Arachidicoccus terrestris: one gene and its partner. The protein of the gene in region 1 interacts with the protein of each later gene in a pairwise test. Links are inferred from orthologs where the notes say so. Each region holds a gene or a part of one and is shown in the gene's direction. Other genes may lie near its edges.

Region 1 (12,030 bases):
CAAAATTGATCAAAAATTCAGGATTCTCAATATTGCGCAAAATGATGGACGCTTCTGTCGGCATATTAGGCGACAGCTGAATAATCTGGGCAGCCAGATCTTTGATACTGTCAACATGGGCCAGAAAATCCTGTGCTTCCGGCAATGGCTGATCTGCGCAGAGTTCAACCTTAGCTTTAAAAAAGGGATCAGATTGTGTAATCTTCTTTAAATCAAAGCGTTTCTTCCCCTGAATAATAATGGTGGTCCCGCCATCCGGCATCCGGATCAGTTTGATTATCTTGGCAACTGTACCCACTTTACACAGATCTTCCGCAGTCGGCTCTTCGACCTGATCATCTTTCTGTGCTAGCACCCCGATCAGCCGACCGCCTTTATAGGCTTCGGTTACAGCGAGTATACTCTTATCTCTTCCTACGGTAATCGGTATGACCACACCTGGAAACAATACAGTATTGCGTAAAGGAAGTAGGATCAGTTCCTCCGGGACATCCAACTCTTCTTTGTCCTCTCCCATCTCATTCATCGGTAATAATGGCAAAAAATCGCTCTCATCCATATTCTGAAATAAAATCTCGTTATACTTATGATTCATAATAATTGTAGGTTACTTCGTCAAATTGTCACTGTTTCAAACAGTGCTCATGCCAGAAAGCCTTATTCAATTAAGATGCCAGCCCACTAAATCCTCCCTTCAGGTCAAAAATTGGCACAAATTGGCTACATAGCGCCTTTAATTAATGACTTTTTTACATAGGTTTGCCAGAGTCTTGCTAAATTTGCTGACAAACAACCCGTTTATTTTGAGTGTACAGCAGCTACCCTATTTTTATGAAAACGAGCTCCGAAAGGACAAAGCTCACTTTACCCTAAGCGAGCCGACCAGCAAACATTGTGTTCAGGTACTGCGGATGAAAGAAGGTGAGCAACTTCAGATTACAGATGGCAATGGCTTGCTGGCTACAGCCACGCTTACCCTTGCCCATAAGAAACACAGTCAGGTAAACATTGGGGAAATCACCACGCAAGATCCGGCAGAAGGCAAAGTGTCCATCGCTATCGCTCCTACTAAAAATATGAACCGGACTGAATGGGCCCTGGAAAAATTAACAGAAATTGGTATTAGTGAAATCCTGTTAATGCGTACGCAACGCACAGAAAGAATGATCATTAAGGAAGACCGGTTGAGACAAATCCTTATTTCTGCCATGCTGCAAAGCAGACAAGTGTTCTTACCACAACTGTCCGGTCTGTTAAAATTTAGAGCAGTTATTGCCCGATCTAATGAATATACACATAAGTGGATCGCTCACTGCCGGGATGAAGGCCCCAAAAAGCTGATAGGAAAAGCTGGCCCGGGAGAATCCCACCTGATTCTGATCGGCCCGGAAGGCGATTTTACACCTGAAGAGATTCAAGGAGCCCTCGCACCGGAAAATCAATTTGAACCGGTAACTTTGGGCAATACAAGGCTCAGAACAGAAACTGCGGCACTGGTCGCTGGTGTACTATTAAAGATTTAAACTTAAAACACTTCATATTACATGAATTTTAGAAAACTACTCTTTACGGCCTCTATTGTTACATTACTGCTTGCTGCCTGTGGCGGACGCAAAAACAGAAAGGTGAAGATCGACCAGACAATTACCCCCCAGACTTCCTATAACAATCTGTTTCTGGACAGTGCTGCGATCCGTCAGTTCACCAACAAGGATACTGTCTATAAGCCATTTGAAGAGATGTTTGTCAATTTCTACCGCCATCGCAACTTCGAATTTGCCTGGTTTGATACCAGTGGGTTGGTAGAACAAGCGCATAACTTTATCAATTTGCTTAGTGCCGATGCCAAATCGATGCGTAAGCAAGATAGCACAGACGGCGAAAAAAAGATCGGCGCTATACTGGACCGATTTAGTGACAGCCTGCCGGAAGGTTTAACACATAATGAACTCGTTCGCTCCGAACTGATTATGACCGGTGAATTTTTCCGCCATGCGGAACAAGTCTTTAAAGGTAAAGGAGGCATCGATGCCACTCAACTGGGTTGGTATATTCCCCGCAAAAAAATTGATTTCTCCGCCTTGCTGGATTCCACGCTTAACGGAAAAGAAGCGCCTGATGAAGAAAAGCTGCTGAATCCGCAGTTCAAAAAATTACGTGCGGCCCTTCAACAATACATTGATATTAAAAACGAAGACCATCCCTGGGATTCCATCGGTCTGGAAAGGCCTAAGCTGGTCGTTGGTGATTCGGGAGGAGCGGTGCTGGCCATCAAAGAACGGCTGTATTATTTGGGAGATTTGAAAGAGTCCCCTACTAATGATCTTTACGATAAAGATACTAGGGCAGCTGTAAAATCTTTCCAGAGCCGCTACGGCCTGGTCGCTGACGGCGTGGTTGGACCCAATTTTATGAAATCCCTGAACATTCCTTTGGATACCCTTATTCGCGATATCACCATCAACCTGGAAAGGGTTCGCTGGATTCCCAGCGAACTGCCGAAGGAATATGTGTGGGTAAACATCCCTGACTACAAACTCCACGCCTATGAAGATGGTAAGGAAGTGTTTAATATGCGGGTTATCGTAGGCTCCGCTGCACATGGTACCACTATTTTTTCCGGTAATATCAAATACATTGTCTTTGCTCCCTACTGGAACGTGCCGACTAGTATCGTCAAAAAAGAAATTATGCCGGGCATGAAAAACAATCCGGATTATATCCGTAATCATAATATGGAAATCTATGGCCATGACGGCAAAATACCGGTAGTCCGGCAATTACCAGGTCCGGATAACGCCCTTGGCCGGGTCAAATTCCTGTTCCCTAACAGCTATAATATTTATTTGCATGATACACCAAACCATGACTTGTTCACTTCCCGCAACAGAGGACTCAGTCATGGATGCGTAAGACTGTCTGATCCCCAGAAGATGGCAGACTGGTTGCTGAGAAAAGATACAGTGCATTATCCACCAAAAGTGATCGATTCCCTGATGAATAAAAACCTGAAAGAAAAATGGGTTACCTTGGATAAAACTGTTCCCGTCTATCTGGTTTATTTTACCAGCTGGGTGGACGATGACGGACAGCTCAATATTAGAAAGGATATCTATGGTCATGACGCCAAGATAGCAGAAAAGCTGTTTAGCTATTGATCAAACTAGAGAGGAACTATCTGTTGGACAGCCATGGACGCTTATCAATAGCAAAGGTCCATGGCTGTTTTTGCCGGCCGCCGGTCATAATAAAAGCAGTACCAAAACGTTTAATAAGCATGGATATACCGGCACGGGCTGGGCAGTGGACAACACTATTGCTGATGCTGCTTATTTGCAGCATCCGGTCTTTGCATGCCCAACCCGGGACTACCCTGCATCTAAAAGACGAAAAGCCGGCTGAATTTGCCAAGAAGCTTCTGCGTGCTGAAAAAACCGATTATGGTCCGTTGGGGAAATTCCAACAGTTTATGCAAAATACTTTTACGCGCTTTAATTACCTCTATAATGCCAATAAGCGCATGGAAGACATCCTGAACAAGGCTACTGCCGGCTATAAAGAAGATTATGCTCAGCTCTTGACTTATTATCCTTATGATGCAAAAGCAATGGCTGGCAATGCTTATCTGGACTCGGTGATTCAGCATGCCACCGCCGGGATATTACTCCATGATCTACGCAACCAATATGTAGATGAGCTGTATTTCCTTTTAGGCAAGGCATATTATTATCAGCAGAAGTATGACACCGCTCATCAGGTTTTTCAATATCTCAATTACGCCTTTGCACCCAAAGATGACGGATATGATCTGCCCATAGGAAGTAATATCAGTAAAGTGAAAGGACACTTTACCATTCTAAACCCCGAACACAAAGGCATCAGCAAAAATAGTTATGCCCGCAAAGAAAGAAGAAACGACGGCCTTCTCTGGCAAATAAAAAACTTCATACAATCAGGTGATTATATTCAGGCGCGGGTCTTGTTGGGCTACATCGAAAAAGATAGTCTGTTGCCGGAGCGTTTAAAGCCAGTCATAGCGCAGACGCACGGACTGCTTTTTTACCGGCTGAAAAAATATGACAGCGCTGCCGCCTACCTGCGTCAATCAGGCTATTCTGTTTATAAAAAAGCCGTTCGACCGAGAATGTATTATTTGACCGGACAGCTTTATGCGCTGGGCGGTGACAGCCTTTCCGCGGCCACCTATTATGCAAAGGCTAAGTCATCGGCTACTGATCCTCTGCTGAGTATTTATGCAGCATTGGCAGAGGCATCGATGAAAAATACACAAGGCAGTGTCGCAGCAGAGACCGGCCAAAAAAGCGACCAGGACCCACATATGGTGCTACTGCAAAAGCTCGCCAGAAGAGATAAGTATAGACGATATAAGGATGTAATCTATTTTGCCGAGGCCGCGATCGCACTTAATAAAGGGCAAAGCAAAACAGGACGTGCATTACTTCTTTCCAGTATCGAAGCGGGAAGAAAAATAACGCCCCCAAATGACTGGCAGAAAAGCAGAACCTATTTTACCCTTGCCGGGCTGGAATATGACGAAAACAATTTTTATGACGCCTCTCGTTTTTATGATAGCGTAAAATCTGCAGACCTGCCTGGGGAGGCTGATCGCGCACTGCTAACACTTAGGCAATCTCCGTTAAGCAATGTAGCCGTGCAGCTCGATTCTGTTTATTATCAGGACAGCCTGCAGCATTTGGCCAGACTGCCCGAAAAAGAACGGATGAATATCTTGAAGGAAAAGGCTCGGGAAATCCGTAAAGCCATACAGCGCGACCGCGAAACGCAGGAGGGTAATGTGACCAACCCTGCCATCCGCAGGCCTGTGACACCAACTAGCCTGTTTCCTTCTTTAACATCCGGATCTACGATTTGGTACTTCAATAACCCCACTTTAAAAAACAGTGGATACCAGCTTTTCAAGCAGAAATTTGGCAATCGTCCTAATGTCGACAATTGGCAAAGGCTGAGTGCGATTACCGGCGCAGCTAATGGGCCATCAAAAGCCAGCAATAACCAGTCCATTCTCGATGCTTTTAATGAAGATGGATCACTTAAACTGGATAGCAGTAATATACAGCCAGAGGACCTCCTGAAAGGATTGCCGCTCACAAAAGGAGCCCTAGATAGCAGTAATAATAAGATTGCATCGCGTTTATTTACAGCAGGTAAAATCCTGCAAAATTCTATGGAAAACTATACAGGGGCACTATATATGTATGATTCTCTATTGCGTAGATTTAATGGTTGGGATTCAACAGATGCAGTACTGTTTAATCAATATATCTGCTGGATACTGCTAGGTAAAAGGGATAAAGCAAATCTGGTGCTCAGCTCCCTGGAACGCCAATATAAAAACAGCACCTGGATCAATAAAATCCGGCGTCAGGACAGTCTCAAAAACAGTATCCAGGAAACAAGCCTGCGGAACCAGGCCACTTATGCCTATAATGAAGTTTACCAACTTTTTGTTGAAGGCGCCTTTAGAAAAGCAGATTCACTAAAACAAATAGCGGATAAAAAATACGGAAGTTTTTATTGGACCCCACAACTCCTGTATATTGAAGCAGTCTATCACATATCAGAAAACAGGGATACGGTAGCGATCAAAAAACTCAATTATCTGATACAGCGCTTTACATCCTCTCCCATTAAAAACCAGGCGCAGCATTTGCTCAGTATTCTTAAAAGGCGCAGTGAAATTGAGGCTTATTTGCGGCAACTAAAGATTAGCCCCAACGTATATATTCAAAACGACCGGCTGGCAAGGCTGGAAACTGCTGCCATAGCGCTGGCAGATCAGAGAGAAAGAAGGATCGGTTTGCTCCGGGGCCAAAAAATTCTTGATCTGACTGATTCCAGTAGTGGGGCCATCAATCAGTTATCGGGTGCGATAAATGACAAAAGCTCCTTAATTAATCTGAAAAGGCCTGATACAATGGTCATGACCGGTATTCCCGGTAACAATATAGTACAACCGCCGATGCAGATAGTTGATAGCCTCAAGACAAGAACGCCGGTTACCGAGCTGCCGGCTGGGCAGATCGTGAAAAAAGCCGACTCCAGCCAATCGCATCCGATAGTTGTAACGTCATCCACCAGGGATCAGAAAAAAACACGCCCTGAAAAGGTGACGGACTCCACGCAAATCGATCCTGTAGCACAGGTGGGGGCAATAAAGAAGCCACCCACAACAGGCGCTCCGGTAATGCCTCCCTCAACCCCTGTAAAACAATCTGCTACGATCGGAGGGTTCATCTTTAACCCCTCAGCACCGCAATATGTAACCGTTACGCTTCATAAGGTCGCTCCGGTTTTTGCCAGTGAGGCCGCCAACGCCTTTAACCGCTATAACCTTCTGGCATTTGAACACGAAAAATGGCCGGTGAATCGCCAGGGACTGGAGGATTATGATATGGTTCAAATCGGACCTTTTAGGGACTACGCCGCGGCAAAATCATATCTTAAACAAATTCAGGAAGTTACACCTTCTACCATCCTGCCATGGCTCACGCAGGATAAATATGAATTTATTATCGTTAGCCCACAGAATATGAATAAGTTAAAATCAGGAGAAGATCTGATAAATTACCGTGCAGCCTGGAAGCAATTTGAGTCAAAATAGTATTTTTATGGCTATCTTTAAGGAAGTCATTATTTTTGGTCGGCTGAGAATTGGAAACGGTCCATTTTTTGATAAGTCCTGACGTATTTAATGCGGACAGGGCCCTAATACCCTCAGTTCAAATATAATAGTAATAGAAAATCAAGCATGAAGCAGGAAAAAAAGCAGCCAAACAAGTCCGAAGGCAAAAAAAGAAATAAAAACAAGGTCGTTCGCGTCCTTTGGATCATATTCTTCGCAGGACTACTCGGCGCATGTTTGCTGGTTATGATGGCCAATTATGGACTGCTTGGCGAAATGCCCTCTATTGAACAATTACAGAATCCGAACGCTTCAGAAGCCAGTCAGATATATGCAGACGACGGAACCATCATGGGTAAGATTTATTCCGAGGACAGGATCAATGTGTCCTTTGATCAGATCAGCCCCCACGTCATTCAGGCTTTGGTGGCAACCGAGGATGAGCGGTTTTATCAACATAGCGGTATCGACCCCCGCTCTCTGGCCAGAGCACTGTTTTCCCTGGGTGGCGAAGGGGGAGCCAGTACGATTACAATGCAAACAGCTAAAAATCTGTTTACTGATTACAAGCGGAATGCCTTTATCAGAATCATCCAAAAGCTCAAAGAGTCTATCATTGCCATCAAACTGGAAAGAAACTTTACCAAAAATGAGATCGTCACGCTATATCTGAATACCGTCCCTTTTGGAGATAACGTCTATGGGATCCGCAATGCGGCCAGAACTTTCTTCCAGGTTAACCCTTCTGATCTGACCGTGGGCCAGGCCGCTGTGCTGATCGGAATGTTGAAAGCGTCTACAACATACAATCCGAGATTGCACATGGACAAGGCGCTGCAGCGCCGCAATGTGGTCATCAATCAGATGGTACGTAACCATTTTGTTGCCCCCCAGGAAGCTGAAAAGATCAAAAAAGCCCCCATTGTGCTGAATTATCATAAAATGAGTAACTCCAATGGCCTGGCTCCTTATTTCAGAATGGAACTGATCCGCCAGCTCAAACAGTGGTGTGCAGACCCTGCCAATAAAAAACCTGATGGCACAACTTATAATCTATATCGTGACGGCCTCAGGATTTATACGACCATCAATCCGAATCTGCAACGCTATGCAGAGAGTGCTGTAGCCAAGCATATGAGCTCCATGCAAAAACTTTTGAATGCACAGGAGAATGTTAAAAATGGCAGCATTTGGAAAGGGCACGAAGTTACCATTGAAAGATCGATGAAGCGTAGCAACCGCTGGAAAACCTCAAAGGAGAATGGCATGTCCGATAAAGACATTGAAAAGTCCTTCCATGTTAAAACCAAAATGCGTGTCTTTGCCTGGAACAAAAACAGGCATACAGATACGGTTATGACACCGTATGATTCCATCCGTTATACCAAACAAATGTTGCAGGCTGGCCTCATGGCCATGGATCCTATCTCTGGAGAAGTTAAAGCCTGGGTGGGTGGCATCGATTTCCAGACGTATAAGTTTGACCATGTCAATGTCAATACAAAAAGGCAGGTCGGCTCTACCATTAAGCCTCTTCTCTACAGCCTGGCAATAGAAAAAGGCGGTTTTACCCCCGGTACGCCGGTAGAAGACGTCCAGCAATACTTTAAAGGATATGGTAATGTTCCGGCAACCGGAGCTACCTGTACCGGCAGAACAATGCCGATGTCCGAAGCGCTTGCAGAATCCCGCAACTGCGCCACAGCATACATCATGAAACAGCTTGGGCCGGAAGGCAATGATGGCGCTGTTAAGTTTGTGGATTTTTTAAAGACTTGCGGCATTACTTCTAAGATTGACCCCTACCCTGCCATTGCCCTGGGTAGTGGCGAGATATCACTATACGAAATGATGCAGGCCTATTCGATGTTCCCCGGAAGAGGATTTACCGTCCAGCCGATGATTATAACACGCATAGAAGATGCGCATCACAATATTTTATTTACCAGCACACCTAAACGTAAACAAGTCATCAGTGACATTACTTCCAGTTCTCTGGTTTCTATGATGGAAGACGTGATTGATTATGGTACCGGCAGAAGAATGGCCCGCTACGATATACCGGGAGATATTGCTGGTAAAACCGGTACCACCAATGACAATAGTGATGCTTGGTTTATTGGGTTTACGCCTCAATTATTAGTAGGTGTATGGACGGGATGCGACAGCCGCTTTATTCGTTTCAATAGCACAGCTATTGGCCAAGGTTCCTCTCTGGCACTTCCGATCTGGGCCTATTTCTTCCAGAAAGCCTATAAGGACAAGGCTGCTGGCTTGAACTCCAGTCAACATTTCAATACCGGCGGTGTTAATCCGGCAGAATCCGTGATTTATGACTGGGCACATGATATTAAAGACAGTACTGATAGCATCCAGAATAACATTTTCAACCAGCCAGGTATTAAACCGCAAGATATTGGACCGGAGAGCGATACAAATATTAATAATACTGATCAAAATGATGTCCCGCTGATAGGCGGAAGTTCTTCAGGTGCAAAAAAGGCACAGCCCAAAGCTGTCATGCCGGCTCCCAAAAAAGAAGAACCTAAAAAAAAGGGAATTTTTAGGCGCATTTTTGGTGGCGGAAAGAATAAAGACAAATAACCGTATTGACCTAAGGATAGAAATAAGAAATCCAGTGATTTATGAGCTCAGCCGTTCTATTTCACTGGATTTTTTGCTATCAAATACGAAAAATAAAATTATTTAGTTTTTTCTTGCAAAAAAACTCCAAATTATTTGGGAGTCTTGCCAATCCTTAGTAAATTGCACTAATCGTATTAGTGTTCACTCTAAAAATTCAAAAACATGACTACATACGCCGGCAAAAACCTGAAATATCTAAGAAAGCTGCGTGGTTGGACACAAGCTCAGATGGCTGATAAACTAGGCATTAAGCGTTCCCTTATCGGCGCCTATGAAGAGAGTCGGGCTGAACCTCGTATTGATGTATTAACGGCTATCGGACAGATATTCAAATTAAGCCTGGATGAGCTTTTTCTGGAAGACTTAGATCAACCGGGAGAGGGTACGTATTTAGACAGAAGACGTGCAATGATGATGGCCAGTACGACAGAAGCAAAGGTACAATTTGTGCCAGTGAAAGCTGCAGCCGGGTACTTAGCGGGTTATGAAGATAATGAGTTTTTAGATGAGCTGAACACTTTTACCCTGCCAATGCTGGCCCCCGGTTTTTACCGCGCTTTTGAAATCGTCGGCGACAGCATGCTTCCTACCCCCAGCGGCAGCGTTGTTGTCGGGGAAAAAGTTGAGCACCTCAATGATGTAAAAAATAATAACGCCTATATTGTTGTTTCCAGATCCAATGGTATCGTTTATAAACGGATAGTACGCAATAACAAAACCAGGGAACAGGTAACCTTAGTCAGCGATAATCCTATTTTTGACCCATATCAACTGGATGCGATTGATATTATGGAGATCTGGAAGGCCCAGATGATCATTACCAAAATTGATAAGCACCAGAGATGGGATGTTGGCCAAATGGCCGGATTGGCAGGTGTTGTAAATAATTTGCAGCAAGAGGTAGCTTCTCTTAAAAAGCAGATCAGTTAAAGTCAGAGCATAGCATAGTATCATAAATAGCATTAAAGATTCAGGCGGGCATCTTATCTTCTTATAAGGATGCCCGCTTTTACTTATAAATACATTGAGCCCGGCTATCGATTCACGCCTCACTTACATAAAACATTGGTTCAAACTACATATTTTATTTAGTTTAAAGGTAGAGACCGCCTTTATGAGACGAAGTCTTCAATCCCCATTTACAGTTACCAAATCCTATGTAACATTTCTCGCAGATAAGATTCAGGTATTCAAAGCTGAAACTAAAGTCCGATCGGCAATTCATTTAATAATAACATTTGGCCTGACGACCAATAGCTATTCATCATCAATGATTCAAGGTACAGTTGATATGAATGTCGTTTTTCATTAATTGGGTTTTACATCAAAGCACAAAAAAGCGCTGATTATCAATATAACCAGTGCTACCAGTGGCCTCGCCAAGAATCGAACTTGGATCTGGAGCTTCGGAAACTCATATACTATCCATTGTACTACGAGGCCTATACCCGATATTCTCTCGGGATGCAAATATAATTGCTAGAATTGTATTTTCAACTGATTTAGGCTTTTTCTTCCCACACTTTTGTCAATTCGACCAAAACGTCCACTGCTTTTTCCATATCTGAAATACCAATCCACTCGTGGCGGCTATGGATAGCCTGCATGCCGGTAAAGATATTTGGACAGGGAAGGCCCATAAAACTAAGCCTGCTGCCATCTGTGCCCCCTCTGATAGGTTCATTGACCACTTCCAATCCTGCGTTCTTGTATGCTATGATGGCATTATCAGCCACCTCCGGATATTGTTGCAGGATTTCCTTCATATTCCGATATTGTTCCTTGACAGCAAAGTCTAGTTTAACACCTGGATATTGCAGGATGATTTCTTCCGCTATCGCCTTGAGTCTGGCCTCATGTTTTGCCAGATTCTCGGTTATGAAGTCTCTCACGATAAAATCAATGGACGCCTCCTCTGCAATCCCTTCTACCTTGACAGGATGCACAAAGCCTTCTCTCCCACTGGTCGTTTCCGGACTGAATTCATTTTTAGGTAAAGCAGCCAGGATTTCTCCTGCAATTTTAAGCGCGTTAACGAGCTTACCTTTCGCATAACCCGGATGTGCAATAACCCCGTGTACCGTGATTTTGGCTCCATCAGCACTGAAAGTTTCATCCTCAAAGCTTCCCAGTTCGCCTCCATCCAATGTGTACCCAAAATCAGCGCCCAGTCTTTTTAAGTCCACCTTTTCGGTACCTCTGCCAGTTTCTTCATCCGGCGTAAACAAAATTTTTACGGTTCCGTGTTTTATCTCTGGGTGGTTGATTAAATAATGAGCCGAATCCATAATAACCGCAACGCCGCTTTTATCGTCTCCGCCTAACAACGTTTTACCGCTAGCCGTAATGATCGATTTACCCAAATGTGTTTTTAAATAAGGATAGTCCGCCATACGGATCACCTGATCCGGATCATCGGGCAGCTGAATATCGCTGCCATCATAATTCTCATGAACAATAGGCCGTACATCTTTTCCAGAACAATCCGGCGCAGTATCCACATGGGAGCAAAAACAAATAACCGGGACTTCTTTATCTGTGTTAGATTCAATTGTCGCATAAACATAGCCATTTTGGTCCATCACCGCATCCTTAATGCCCATTTCCAACAATTCCTTAACCAAGAGCTTGCTAAGATCTTTTTGCTTCTCTGAAGAAGGAAAAGCCGGGTTATCTGGATCGCTTTGTGTATCAATTTTTACATACCGCAAAAACCTGTC
Region 2 (11,813 bases), 1.7 Mb from region 1 along the record:
AAAAAATGATTTTATGAGAAGTTTGTCAAATTACAATATAAAAATTGCCTGGCGTAACCTAAAAGGGCACCGGTTCTATAGCCTGCTCAATGTACTCGGACTCACCATTGGTATGGCGACCAGTATACTGCTTCTGATATGGGTCGAATATCAGTTCAGCTTTGACAAGTTTCATCATCAATATAAGCAGATTTACAGACTGAATACTACCATACAATCAGAAGACGGCCCTGTCACCTGGGATCAGGCCCCCAGCGGTCTGCCGGTATTGACTCAAGGAGTATCGGGCATAGGTAAAATGATCCGGCTCAAGTCCTGGGGCGATCAGAATATCTCAACTGTGGATCGGACCCGGATATTTGACGGTAATAATATAGCTTACATAGATCCGGGTTTTTTAGAGGTGTTTGATTATCCGATTTTGTATGGCAGTAGGTCCACCTTTCTTCATAACATCAATGCCACAGCCATTACTCAGGGGCTGGCACTTAAATTATTTGGTACGGACAAGGCCATAGGTAAAAAAATCCGTTATTTCGGGGATACGTACGAAGTGGCAACGGTCTTGAAGGATTTCCCTGAAAACTCAACACTGCAGTATAGTGCGTTGTTTCCGATGAACGCCTATAGCAGGCGTATGGTGGCGGCGGGGTCAATTCCAAATAGCCATTATGTGAATGAGGCAGTGGATAATATAGAGTTTCAGGACTTTTTTCTTCTGGATCCCGGGGCTGACCCTGCCAGTGTCGCTGCAGCCATCTCAGAGAATTATGAAAAGCAAAAAAATAATGAACTCAGCTTTTCCCTGCAACCTCTCAGCGGTTTACACTTGACAGCGCCCGGCGGCGACCCCTCTGGCCTGAGAATGGTACAGATGCTGCTGTTAGTGGCTATAATCGTCTTGGTGGTCGCTTGCATCAACTATATGAACCTTACTACGGCCAGGTCCCTGACTAGGCTCAAGGAAGTATCTGTTCGTAAAATTAACGGCGCTGCCAAAATGCAACTGTTCTGGCAGTTTATGACGGAAGCGGTTGTATTATTTCTGGCAGCGGCTCTTCTTTCTCTTGGCCTTGTTTATGGCTTATTACCCTTTGTGGGCCATTTTACGGGTGCAGATTTGACCCTTGTCATCCGGGAACCCAAAACAGCAGGTATTATCGGGGCGGTCTTTGGCGGAACGCTATTGCTGGCTACCGTTTTCCCCGCCTATTTATTATCCGGTTTACAAGCGGCAAAGGCTATTAAGGGGATGGTCAAAGAAAGCCGGTACGGGAGACTTCGTAAAGTGCTGGTCATTGTTCAGTTCAGCGCGTCTTTTATATTGATGATGGGAGCTATTGTGATACACCGGCAAATGCGGTATCTCTTCAATAAAGATATCGGGTATAATAAACATTATGCTTTTGCGGTACCTATGACGAATAACATGGTAGACCGGGCGGCTGAACTGGAAGCGGACTTATTAAAATCAACCGCCGTTGAAGCAACCGGCGTCAGTAACGCCTATGATATAGCCCGTGTTGAGAATCAAACCGGCAACGTTGGTTGGAATGGAAAGCCTGAAAATGACAAGACTTTGTTCACAGTGATTTCAGGCGATAAAGCCTTTATCCATACCATGCAATTCCGGTTTGTGGCTGGAGGTAATTTTTCAGGAACACCTTCAGACAGTAATAAGTATATTTTAAACGAGGTGGCGGCCCGACGTATGCAGCTGAAACCGCCTTATATTGGCCAGCGAATTGTAAATGGAGGTATGCCGGGAGAAGTGATTGGTATCGTAAAGGACTTTAATTATCAGCCGCTGACCCAGGCGGTTGGCCCGCTGATTATCGACAGCCGTGGCTTCAAGAATATCCTCTATGTACGTACGACTGCTTCCAAAGCACAGCAGGCTATCCGGGAAGCTGAAAAGTTATATAAAGTGTATTCGGGCAACGCCCCTTTTGCGTATTACTTTCTGGACAAAAGCTTCCACGATAAATATCGGTCAGAACAAAGAACCGGCGGTTTATTGAAGGCATTTTCTGTGGTCGCTTTGCTAATTTCCGGCCTGGGCCTCTTTGGACTGGCTACCTATACGGCGGAAGTAAAGAAAAAGGAAATTGGTATTAGAAAAGTATTGGGTGCCAGTGTGAGCAGCCTGGTCAGGCTAATGACGGGCCAGTTTTTAAAGCTGGTTTTTCTGGCAGTAGTTGTAGGCACGCCGGTCGCCTGGCTGGTCACTACCAGATGGCAGCATCAGTTTGCCTATAAGGTAGATATAGGCCTGTTCAGTTTTCTGATGGGTGCATTCATTGTCATAATGATGACAGTAACGACTATTTTGTTCATTGCGCTGAAATCTGCCAAGTCAAATCCTGTCAATAGCCTGAAATCAGAATAGCAGATAAAACGATAAGCAATACCGGGCTCTAAAGGGTAAGGATCATATCATGCCAGGTTTCACCGCCATGCGTGGAGTGGCCGATACCCGAATCCCTGAAACCAAATTTCTGGTAATAATCAATCAGGTGCTCCTTGCAGGTTAGCGTTACCCCTGTTTTATTTTGCTTTCTGGCCTGCGCAATAAGATGGTCGAGCAACTTGCCCGCATATCCTTTTTTTCTGTACTCGGGAGCGACCGCCAGGCCGAAAACAGACTGCCATTTGCCCTGTCTGTCATGCAGGCCGGCGTTTTTAAACATCTCGTCATCAATGGTCTGACGGTCTGTGACCATTCCGTTTATAAAGCCCAGTAGCCGGTTATCTCTTTCCAGTAACCAGAAATGTGTCGGGAAGATCCGTAACCTCTCTGATAAACAATCGTAAGACGCCGCTTCGTTAGGAGGAAAGCAGCGCTGTTCGATGGCAGCAATAGCTGCTAAGTCGTTTATCGTCGCTGTTCTGATATGCATGACCTGCTATGGGTTTCGAATTTTAAAAACGGAAGGGAAAAGGTACGGATTAATACAGAATAAACTGACCTTTTCAAATATTGAAATTTAAATACATGTATCTTTTTGCTACTGTTATGGCTATCGAAGACAGCTCCCATAAATTAAATTCTGTCTAATCTCTCACAAATTCTTTAAATTTACAGACTGAAAAGTCTAAAATGGCAGGATCGAAACCGATTATTACTACAGCTTTCAGCTATGAAACGCTGGAAGAAACCCTGGATATAAAGAGAAAAGGAGCGAAATTAGCCATTGGGATTCCCAAGGAATTGGCGTTCCAGGAAGACAGGATTGCCTTGATTCCCGATGCCGTCAGCGTACTGGTCGGTAACGGCCATAGTGTTATTATACAATCCAAGGCAGGCGAGGGAAGCAAGTTCAGTGATAAAGACTATAGCGAAGCCGGTGCGAAGATCACATTGGATCCGGACGAAGTATTCAAACAGCCTATTCTTATTAAAAGTGCGCCCATCACCCTGTCCGACCTGCCTAAACTTCAGAAAGGGCAGGTTATCATGAGTCCGTTGAATCATTCTTTGTTGCAGCGAGAGATCCTGGAGGAGCTATCCAGGAAAAAAATCACGACACTGGGTTTTGAAATGCTCAAAGACGATAGTGGTACGTTTCCGATCGTACGGTCCATGAGTGAGATTGCCGGCAGTGCCGCCATGCTGCTGGCCGGCCAGTTTCTGGCCTGTTCTAATAATGGCAAGGGCGTGTTGCTGGGAGGGATCAGCGGGATTCCGCCTACGAAGGTTATTATTATTGGTGCCGGTGTTGTGGGCGAGTTCGCGACGCGGACTGCTGTGGCGCTGGGTGCATCTGTAAAAGTATTTGACAATAATGTGTACCGGCTCAAAAGGCTGCAGAACAATCTGGGGTTCAGGGTCTGGACCAGTGTGATTGAGCCCAAGATTCTGGCTAAGCAGCTCAAAACCTGCGAGGTAGCCGTCGGTGCCCTTTCCAGTGAGAAAGGCCGGGTACCCATTGTTGTAACGGAAAATATGGTGTCCAAAATGCGGCCCGGAAGTGTCATCCTGGATGTCTGTATCGACCGGGGAGGCTGTTTTGAGACCAGTGAACTGACGTCCCATGAAAAGCCGATTTTCAGAAAACATGACGTGATTCATTATTGTGTACCCAATATAGCCAGTGGCTTCGCCAGGACGGCCAGTCATGCGATCTCAAATGTACTGATGCCGATGCTGCTCAAAATTGCCGACGAAGGCGGCCTGGATTCCATCTTGTGGCATAATTTTAATCTCAGAAACGGCATTTATATGTTTAAAGGCCAGGTTACGAATTTTTATCTGAGTGAAAGATTTAATATGAAATACACAGACCTTAATCTGTTGTTGGCAACCAGCCGGCGTTAGGTGATCGACGGTTCTGCGCCTGGTGCTCCAGGCCATATAAGAAATCTCCATTGAAATTTAAACAAAACGCTAAAACAGCGGTCAAAGCTGCTACTTCAGTACAGCGGCCTTTAGGAATCGGTTCCAAAAGTGCCTGCTTTCTGAATTATTCGCTATTTTGTGGCCGCAACTCCAGCTAGCGTTCAACTAGATATTATGATGAGAAAATGGTGTTTTTTGGTATTAAGCTTCCCCCTGTGCCTGTTTGCCAGTGCCCAAGGAGACTTTGCTGCCTGGAACACCGCCTTTCAGAAGGCAAAAAAAGACCTCAAGGGCCTGGCAGGTCAGCCTGCCGAGGCCTATGTGTCTACCGGCCGCGCTTTGGAGGATTTGGCGGTGACCAATCCCGGTGACCCGGAAGTCTGGTATTTCCTCGGCAATGCCATCGATAAATTCAACACATCCAGCGGAGAAAAGTTACCCGCATCCAGCCTGGCTTTGGCCAGAAGGGCATCCGACTGTTTTGTCAACAGTATTGAACTTTCCAACAATCAGTATACAGGTGAGACCATCTTATTTGATCCGCACACGAAGGTGCTGTCCGTCTGGGGGGCCCAGGCGGAAAGATATCTGAGTGCCGGCAATAGGGATTCCGCCGTCTGGTGCCTGCAACAGGCGAAAAACTACGGTGGTATCAATGCCAGCGTAAATGATTATTTTAAACAGGTACTGGATGAATGTACGGATAGTGCCTATCTGTTTACCAATGGCGACGTTTATTTTTATTATATCACCTATTTACAATTGGTAGAACATTATAAACCGGATGTACATTGTATCAGCCTGAATTTCCTGAATACGCAGTGGTATCCGGAATATCTGCGTAAAAAAGGGTCGCTTAAGCTCGCCTTCGGGGAAGAGGAGTTGGCAAAGATTAAATCAAGAAAATGGAAACCGGCTGAATTGACCATAAAGAACAAGGCGGGTATTATAGGGGATACGGCGATCAGTTGGAAGACGACACCTGCAGATGACAGTTATATGCTGCGAAGTGATATCATTTTAAAAGATTTTCTGCAGGAAAACGGCTTCAGAAACGATGTTTATTTTGCGGCAGATGTACCTGAACAAATGCGCTTGTACCTGGGCGTGGATAATTATGCGGAACTGCGCGGGCTTACCCTGAAAATTGTCCCCAAGTGGAGAGCGACTTCATTGCCGTACCTGGAAAATCGCCTATCGTTGCTCAATGAACTTTCGATTGAAGACGATGGTGACTTTACGTATAATAAAGATAATATTCAGGTCCTAAATAATTACCGGTTTGCCTACACGGCTGCCGCTGATCTGGCCATGAGTCAAAATCAGTTGAAAGCTGCAGAGAACATTCTGTTATTTGAGGAAAAAAAATATCCGGAGACCTTACTGCCTTTCTATGCAGACGCGACACGCAAATGGTTTGACGGCTTCAAAGAGAAAATTTTAATGGCTGCTGCCGCTCATTAGAAAATTAAAATTCCTTCATCAAAAATATTCTGCTATTTTCGCTGCAAAATCTATGATCACTGGTGTAGCGTAAGCTATGGTGTTAAAATAACGCAAACATTTATAATGTGTAAATAATTATAAAAATCTGTTTTGTTATTTCACTATATTTAGCTTCACTTTGCATCTTCAACACAATAAACGCAGCAAGAAAAAGAATGGGACTTTTTAATTTTTTTACGCAGGAAATAGCGATGGATTTAGGTACCGCTAATACCTTAATCATTCATAATGAGGAAATTGTGGTAAATGAGCCCTCTATTGTAGCGCTGAACCGCAATAATCCGAAAGAAGTATTGGCCGTCGGGAAACGCGCCTTACTGATGCATGAAAAGACCCATGAAAGCATCCGGACAGTCCGTCCTTTAAAAGACGGTGTGATCGCTGACTTTAATGCAGCGGAGTTGATGATCCGGGAAATGATCAAAATGATCCATCCCAAAAAGCCACTTTTTCCCCCCAGTTGGAGGATGATGATCTGTATTCCATCCAGCATTACAGAAGTAGAAAAAAGAGCCGTCCGTGACAGTGCCGAACAGGCCGGAGCCAAAGAAGTATATTTGTTACATGAACCTATGGCCGCTGCGATCGGTATCGGAATCGATGTGGAAGAGCCGGTAGGTAATATGATTATTGATATCGGAGGCGGAACGACAGGTATTACCGTGATCGCTTTGGCGGGTATTGTCTGTGATCAGAGCATCCGTATCGCCGGTGATGAATTTACGGCTGATATTATGGAAGCGCTGAGGCGTTACCACAGTCTGCTGATCGGGGAAAGAACCGCTGAGCAGATCAAAATCCAGTTAGGCGCCGCCATGAAGGATCTGGATAATCCGCCTGATGACTTGCCCGTCAATGGCCGCGACCTGGTTACCGGCATTCCCAAGCAGATCATGGTCAGCTATCAGGAAATCGCAGAAGCACTTGATAAAAGTATTTTCAAAATAGAAGAAGCCATATTAAAAGCCCTGGAAACCACCCCTCCCGAGCTGGCAGCAGATATCTACCGCCGGGGCTTATACCTGACCGGTGGAGGCGCATTACTTCGCGGACTGGATAAAAGGCTGGGCCAGAAAATTAAATTACCGGTACATATTGCAGATGATCCGCTTAAAAGCGTGGTTCGTGGCACAGGTATTGCCTTGAAGCACTACCAGCGTTTTCCTTTTATTATGCGTTAATGCTGATCCCGGTCGCTGTCATGCAGACCCAGTAACAGCTGGCCGGCATGAGCGGAATCAGGTTATTCAGATAACTGTATAAGTTTTATAGGAAGCGGTTGACAGGAAGTCGTATTTTTAGGCGCAGGCATTATACCGGGATATTTATTTTGAGGCGTCAGCTTGATGAATGCTAAGTAACGATGTTTAGTGAACGGGGCAGTAGCTCGCTATAGTCAATAACGAGGTAGGGTGTGAAAAATATATTTTTATTCATAAGGCGTTTTTTTACCTTCTTTATGTTCCTGATTTTTCAGGTGCTGAGTATCTCGTTTCTGGTAAATTATAATAAAACCTATGAGGCTGCCTACTCCAACACGGCCCACTCCCTGACTGGAGATATTCAGAAAAAATACAATAATATCCAGTACTTTTTTGACCTGAAGAGTACGAATAAAAGACTGGCTAAGGAAAATGCCGCATTGCGCACAGCGCTTTCAACCTACGTCAGAAACGCCGATTCACTCCATCTGGATCATATTTATACCCTGATGGATACGACAAATATCGATAGCACAGGGACTGTCCGAAAATACCAATATTTTGAAGCGAAAGTGGTCAGCAACTCTCTGACCAACGAGAATAATTTTATTACCATTGAGAAAGGTTCCAGACAGGGTGTCAAAAAGGACATGGCTGTTGCGGGTCCTGATGGTATTGTAGGCCATGTTGTGGCAGTCAGTGAAAACTATAGCCTGGTCATGAGTCTGCTTAATCACAATAGCAGGGTCAGCGGTATGCTGAAAAAAAGCAATATGCCGGGACTTATAGAATGGGATGGGAAATATCCTAATATTCTTACCCTGAGTAATATTCCTAAGAGAACCAAAGTCGCCAAAGGGGACACTGTCGTGACCAGTAATTATTCGGGTAATTATCCTGAGGGCCTCATCATTGGCAGGGTGATCACGATTAATAAGGAAGACCCGTCCAGCAATTATTATCAGATCAAGATTCTCTCCGGGACTGATTTTTACACGCTGCAATATGTATACGTTATTAAAAACAATTATATTAAAGAACAAAAAAACCTGGAGTCCAAAGCTCAGAAATAATATGACATGAGTGTACTGATGAAAAATATATTGCGGTTTATCTTCTTTATCCTGGTGCAGGTATTTGTACTGGATAAAGTGCCGCTGCTTCATCAGTATCTTAAACCGACGGTCGCCTTCTTATTTATCCTCTGGTTGCCGTTTAGCCTGTCCAGGGTCGCACTTATGGCGATTGCTTTTGTGTTTGGACTGGTACTGGACTATTTTTCAGGGGTGCCGGGGCTTCATTCCGCTCCTATGGTATTGATCGCTTATCTAAGGCCCTTTTTGCTCAACCTTTTACTGCCGCAACAAAAAGCAGAAATTACCTACTCAGATCCCAGTACTAAAAGTATTGGTATCGGACCTTATACGATCTATGTGCTGGTACTGACGGTCGTCTATCATCTGTACCTGACTTTTATTGAATGGATGCAGTTTGGCGACTTCCTTTTCTTCATTGGTAAAGTGCTGGCAACTTCGGTATTAAGCTTAGCCTTAATTTTTATTACAGAGCTGTTATTTTTCAGGAAAGTGAAATTTAAGACCAATGCCGGCTAATCACAGCTACGGGTTAAAGATTTTCAAAAAAAATATAAGAAGTTGGGCTTGACTTGCACAAGCAATAAACCGAATGTGTAGTTTTGCATTTGAAAGAACACGCCGTGCCCTTACGTCTCTTACCGGATCGTATAATGGCGCGATATGTGCTTAATTATCCGTAAATTACAATTTATTACCCGTGAAGGCCTAAGGGGCCGGCAATAAACAATTCAATAGCATTACGCAATACGTAGGGAGTATATGGCCACACAAAATAATAATCAATCTCGCAGCAGAATTATTCTGGGCATTTTTGTCGTAGTCTTCGCCATCATTTTGGCGCAATTACTCAATCTGCAATTATTTTCTCCTTCCTACCGGTTGCAGGCGGAAAACAATGCCATCTTTCGAAAGGTGATCTATCCCGATCGAGGAATCATATATGACCGGAAAGGCCATGCGATGATCGATAATGTGATTAATTATGATTTTACCGTGACTCCGGTCGAGGCCAGAAAAGGTGTGGATACCGCCACGCTCTGCAGTATCCTGGGTATTGATACTGCGGAATACCATAAAAGAATGATCACGGCCATTATCAAGAACAGTAGCTTTAAACCGAGCACGTTCGAGCCCCTTTTGACCAAGGAGCTCTTTGCCCAGCTCAATGAGAATCTTTATAAGTTTCCGGGATTTGCATTACAGGAGAGGCCGGTCAGGACTTATCCTTATCATGTGGGGGCCAATTTTCTGGGCAGACTGGGAGAGGTGTCTTCTAATTATTTAAAAGACCACCCCGAAGAGGGCTATCAGCCAGGCGATTATATCGGCATTGCCGGACTCGAGAAATCATATGAAAAAGTACTCATGGGCCAGCGGGGCGTAAAACGATACCTGCGTGATAACCGTTCCAGGATACAAGGTCCTTATGCAGGAGGGAGCTACGATACAACTGCTGTGGCCGGTCGAAGCCTTTATACCAGCATTGATGTCAATACACAGAAACTCGGTGAAAAGCTTTTCCAGAATAAGTTAGGGGCTGCTGTCGCTATCAACCCGAAGACAGGCGGCATTATCGCTATGGTCTCAGCGCCTTCCTTTGACCCCAATGACCTTACGCCAAGTGAATACAGAAGCCATATCGGTTTTTTGGTAACGGACACGTCCCGGCCGATGTATAACAGGGCCATTGCGGGGATGTATCCTCCCGGGTCTACTTATAAACCCTTAGGCGCACTCATTGCCCTGGATGAAGGCGTGATCAATTCTTCCTACGGATATGACTGCCGGGGCGCCTACTGGGCCTGTGGAAAGCGGGTCAGATGTGATGAAAGCTGGGCCGGTCACGCGGCAAATCTGCAGTTAGCGATCGCTCACTCCTGTAACTCTTATTTCTGTAATATCTTCCGGATGGTGATTGATAATCCCAAGTATGGATCACCACGCAAAGGGTACGCCCGCTGGCGGCAATACATGCATGATTTTGGGTTTGGGACCCATCTGGGCGTCGATATTCCCGGGGAGAAAGCCGGTAATATTCCTGATACCTCAGAATATAATCATGACTATGGAAATCGCTGGGTGTCGTGTAATATGGTGACAATGGGAATTGGTCAGGACCGTATGACCGCCACGCCGCTGCAGTCCGCCAATGAGGCCTGCATTATTGCAAATAAAGGTTGGTACTATACGCCGCACTTTGTCGACAGTATTGAAAATCCGCAACCCGGGGACACCAGTTTTCTGGCCAGATATAAAGTGAAGCATTCTAACCTGCATATCAGTGATACGGATTTTAGGGCGGTGCAGAAAGGGATGGAAGATGTGGCTTTGGAAGGGACGGCCTCAAGTATCAAAATACCAGGTCATCAGTTTGCGGGAAAGACGGGTACAGCACAGGTGCCTAAACTGAAGAACCTGGCTGTATTTATCGCATACGCACCGATAGAAAATCCCACCATTGCCATCGCTGTTTATGTGGAGAATGCAGGGTATGGGTCTGCATGGGCAGCGCCTATTGCAGCCCATATGATGGAGCAATACCTCAACGATACGCTGACAGAGGATACGAAAAAGGATGTGGAGCGGTTAGCCAAGGCGAGCTTAGTGCCCCATCAGATATTTGAATGGCGCAGACAGCAGGATTCGCTGAAAGCGGCCAAAGCCCGTGACCGGGAAAGGAAACGTGATTCACTTACAAGAATGAAAGAAGCGCAGCATATAGCCGATAGCATACAGTTGATTGCGGCTGCTGCCGATCATCATGAGGATTCTGCCAGGCGGGATTCTATCAGAGAAGCTATGTTGGTTGACTGGCGTTCAAAATTATGGCCATTAAGGCTCTCATCCCGTAAAAAAGCAGGAAAGTAAATGTATCAGCAAGAAAAGTTAGCAAAAGGAATAGACTGGGTCGTTGTATTTTTATATACTGCGCTGGTAGCCATTGGTATTCTTTGTATTTTTATGGTAGAATACAATCCGGATGTCAATTGGGCTTCTGCATTTATCTCCGGACAGACCGAATACAGCAAGCAGCTGATCTTTGCAGGCGTCTGCGCGATCCTGGCTATTTTTATTCTGCTCAGTGACTCGAAGCTATATACGGCCTTTGCCAATCTGGCCTATCTGTTTGGTATTTTACTGATGCTGGCCACCTTCGTGCTGGGGCGCAATATCAATGGCTCCAGAAGCTGGATTCCACTGGGTGGGGGCTTTAATCTGCAGCCTGCTGAGCTCTGTAAGATATTTACCTCTCTGGCGCTGGCCAAATACCTGTCCATGCAGGAGCTGGATTTTTCCAAACTACGTTCTCAGGTTATTGCCACGATTATTGCCATGCTTCCTGCCATGCTTTCTATCATGCAAAATGAAACGGGGCTGGCGTTGGTTTATTGTTGCTTTTTTATTGTGATGTTCCGTGAAGGCTTGCCGGGTGCCATACTGCTGATCGGATTTTCTTTTGGGGTTCTGGTGGTAGCGACCCTCATTATGGATCCGGACCTCCTGGCCATCATCCTGACAGCTATCGCCATCGGAACGCTCTATCTGTTACGCAAGAAAATCAAACGCAGCCGCAGGATTTTAGCCATGATTATTTTTATCTGGGCGGCTTGCGTAGGTATACAGCGTTTTGCCGTACCTTATATCTTTAATAATATTTTACAATGCTAT

What was found.
Region 2: the proteins of K9M52_RS15085 (region 1) and mrdA interact in binary tests that used the Escherichia coli proteins (3 or more experiments, as listed by UniProt). The link is inferred for Arachidicoccus terrestris from one-to-one orthologs.

What each region holds. Positions count from the first base shown.
Region 1 is NZ_CP083387.1:3,861,988-3,874,017, reverse strand. The notes cover bases 6,423-9,529. They hold K9M52_RS15085 (penicillin-binding protein 1A), read left to right. Parts: upstream 6,423-6,790; coding sequence 6,791-9,268; downstream 9,269-9,529. Other genes in these bases: K9M52_RS15080 (XRE family transcriptional regulator), read left to right, coding at 9,473-9,529; porW (type IX secretion system periplasmic lipoprotein PorW/SprE), read left to right, coding at 6,423-6,643. In the rest of the region: lon (endopeptidase La), read right to left, coding at 1-595; K9M52_RS15100 (RsmE family RNA methyltransferase), read left to right, coding at 741-1,523; K9M52_RS15095 (L,D-transpeptidase family protein), read left to right, coding at 1,545-3,158; more of porW, read left to right, coding at 3,278-6,422; more of K9M52_RS15080, read left to right, coding at 9,530-10,240; pepT (peptidase T), read right to left, coding at 10,813-12,030. UniProt on the Escherichia coli protein: Cell wall formation. Synthesis of cross-linked peptidoglycan from the lipid intermediates.
Region 2 is NZ_CP083387.1:2,117,443-2,129,255, reverse strand. The notes cover bases 8,568-11,457. They hold mrdA (penicillin-binding protein 2), read left to right. Parts: upstream 8,568-8,903; coding sequence 8,904-11,012; downstream 11,013-11,457. Other genes in these bases: rodA (rod shape-determining protein RodA), read left to right, coding at 11,013-11,457; K9M52_RS08425 (rod shape-determining protein MreD), read left to right, coding at 8,568-8,660. In the rest of the region: K9M52_RS08455 (ABC transporter permease), read left to right, coding at 14-2,389; K9M52_RS08450 (GNAT family N-acetyltransferase), read right to left, coding at 2,418-2,900; K9M52_RS08445 (alanine dehydrogenase), read left to right, coding at 3,101-4,318; K9M52_RS08440 (hypothetical protein), read left to right, coding at 4,514-5,803; K9M52_RS08435 (rod shape-determining protein), read left to right, coding at 6,001-7,026; rod shape-determining protein MreC, read left to right, coding at 7,260-8,120; more of K9M52_RS08425, read left to right, coding at 8,127-8,567; more of rodA, read left to right, coding at 11,458-11,813. UniProt on the Escherichia coli protein: Catalyzes cross-linking of the peptidoglycan cell wall. Responsible for the determination of the rod shape of the cell. Is probably required for lateral peptidoglycan synthesis and maintenance of the correct diameter during lateral and centripetal growth.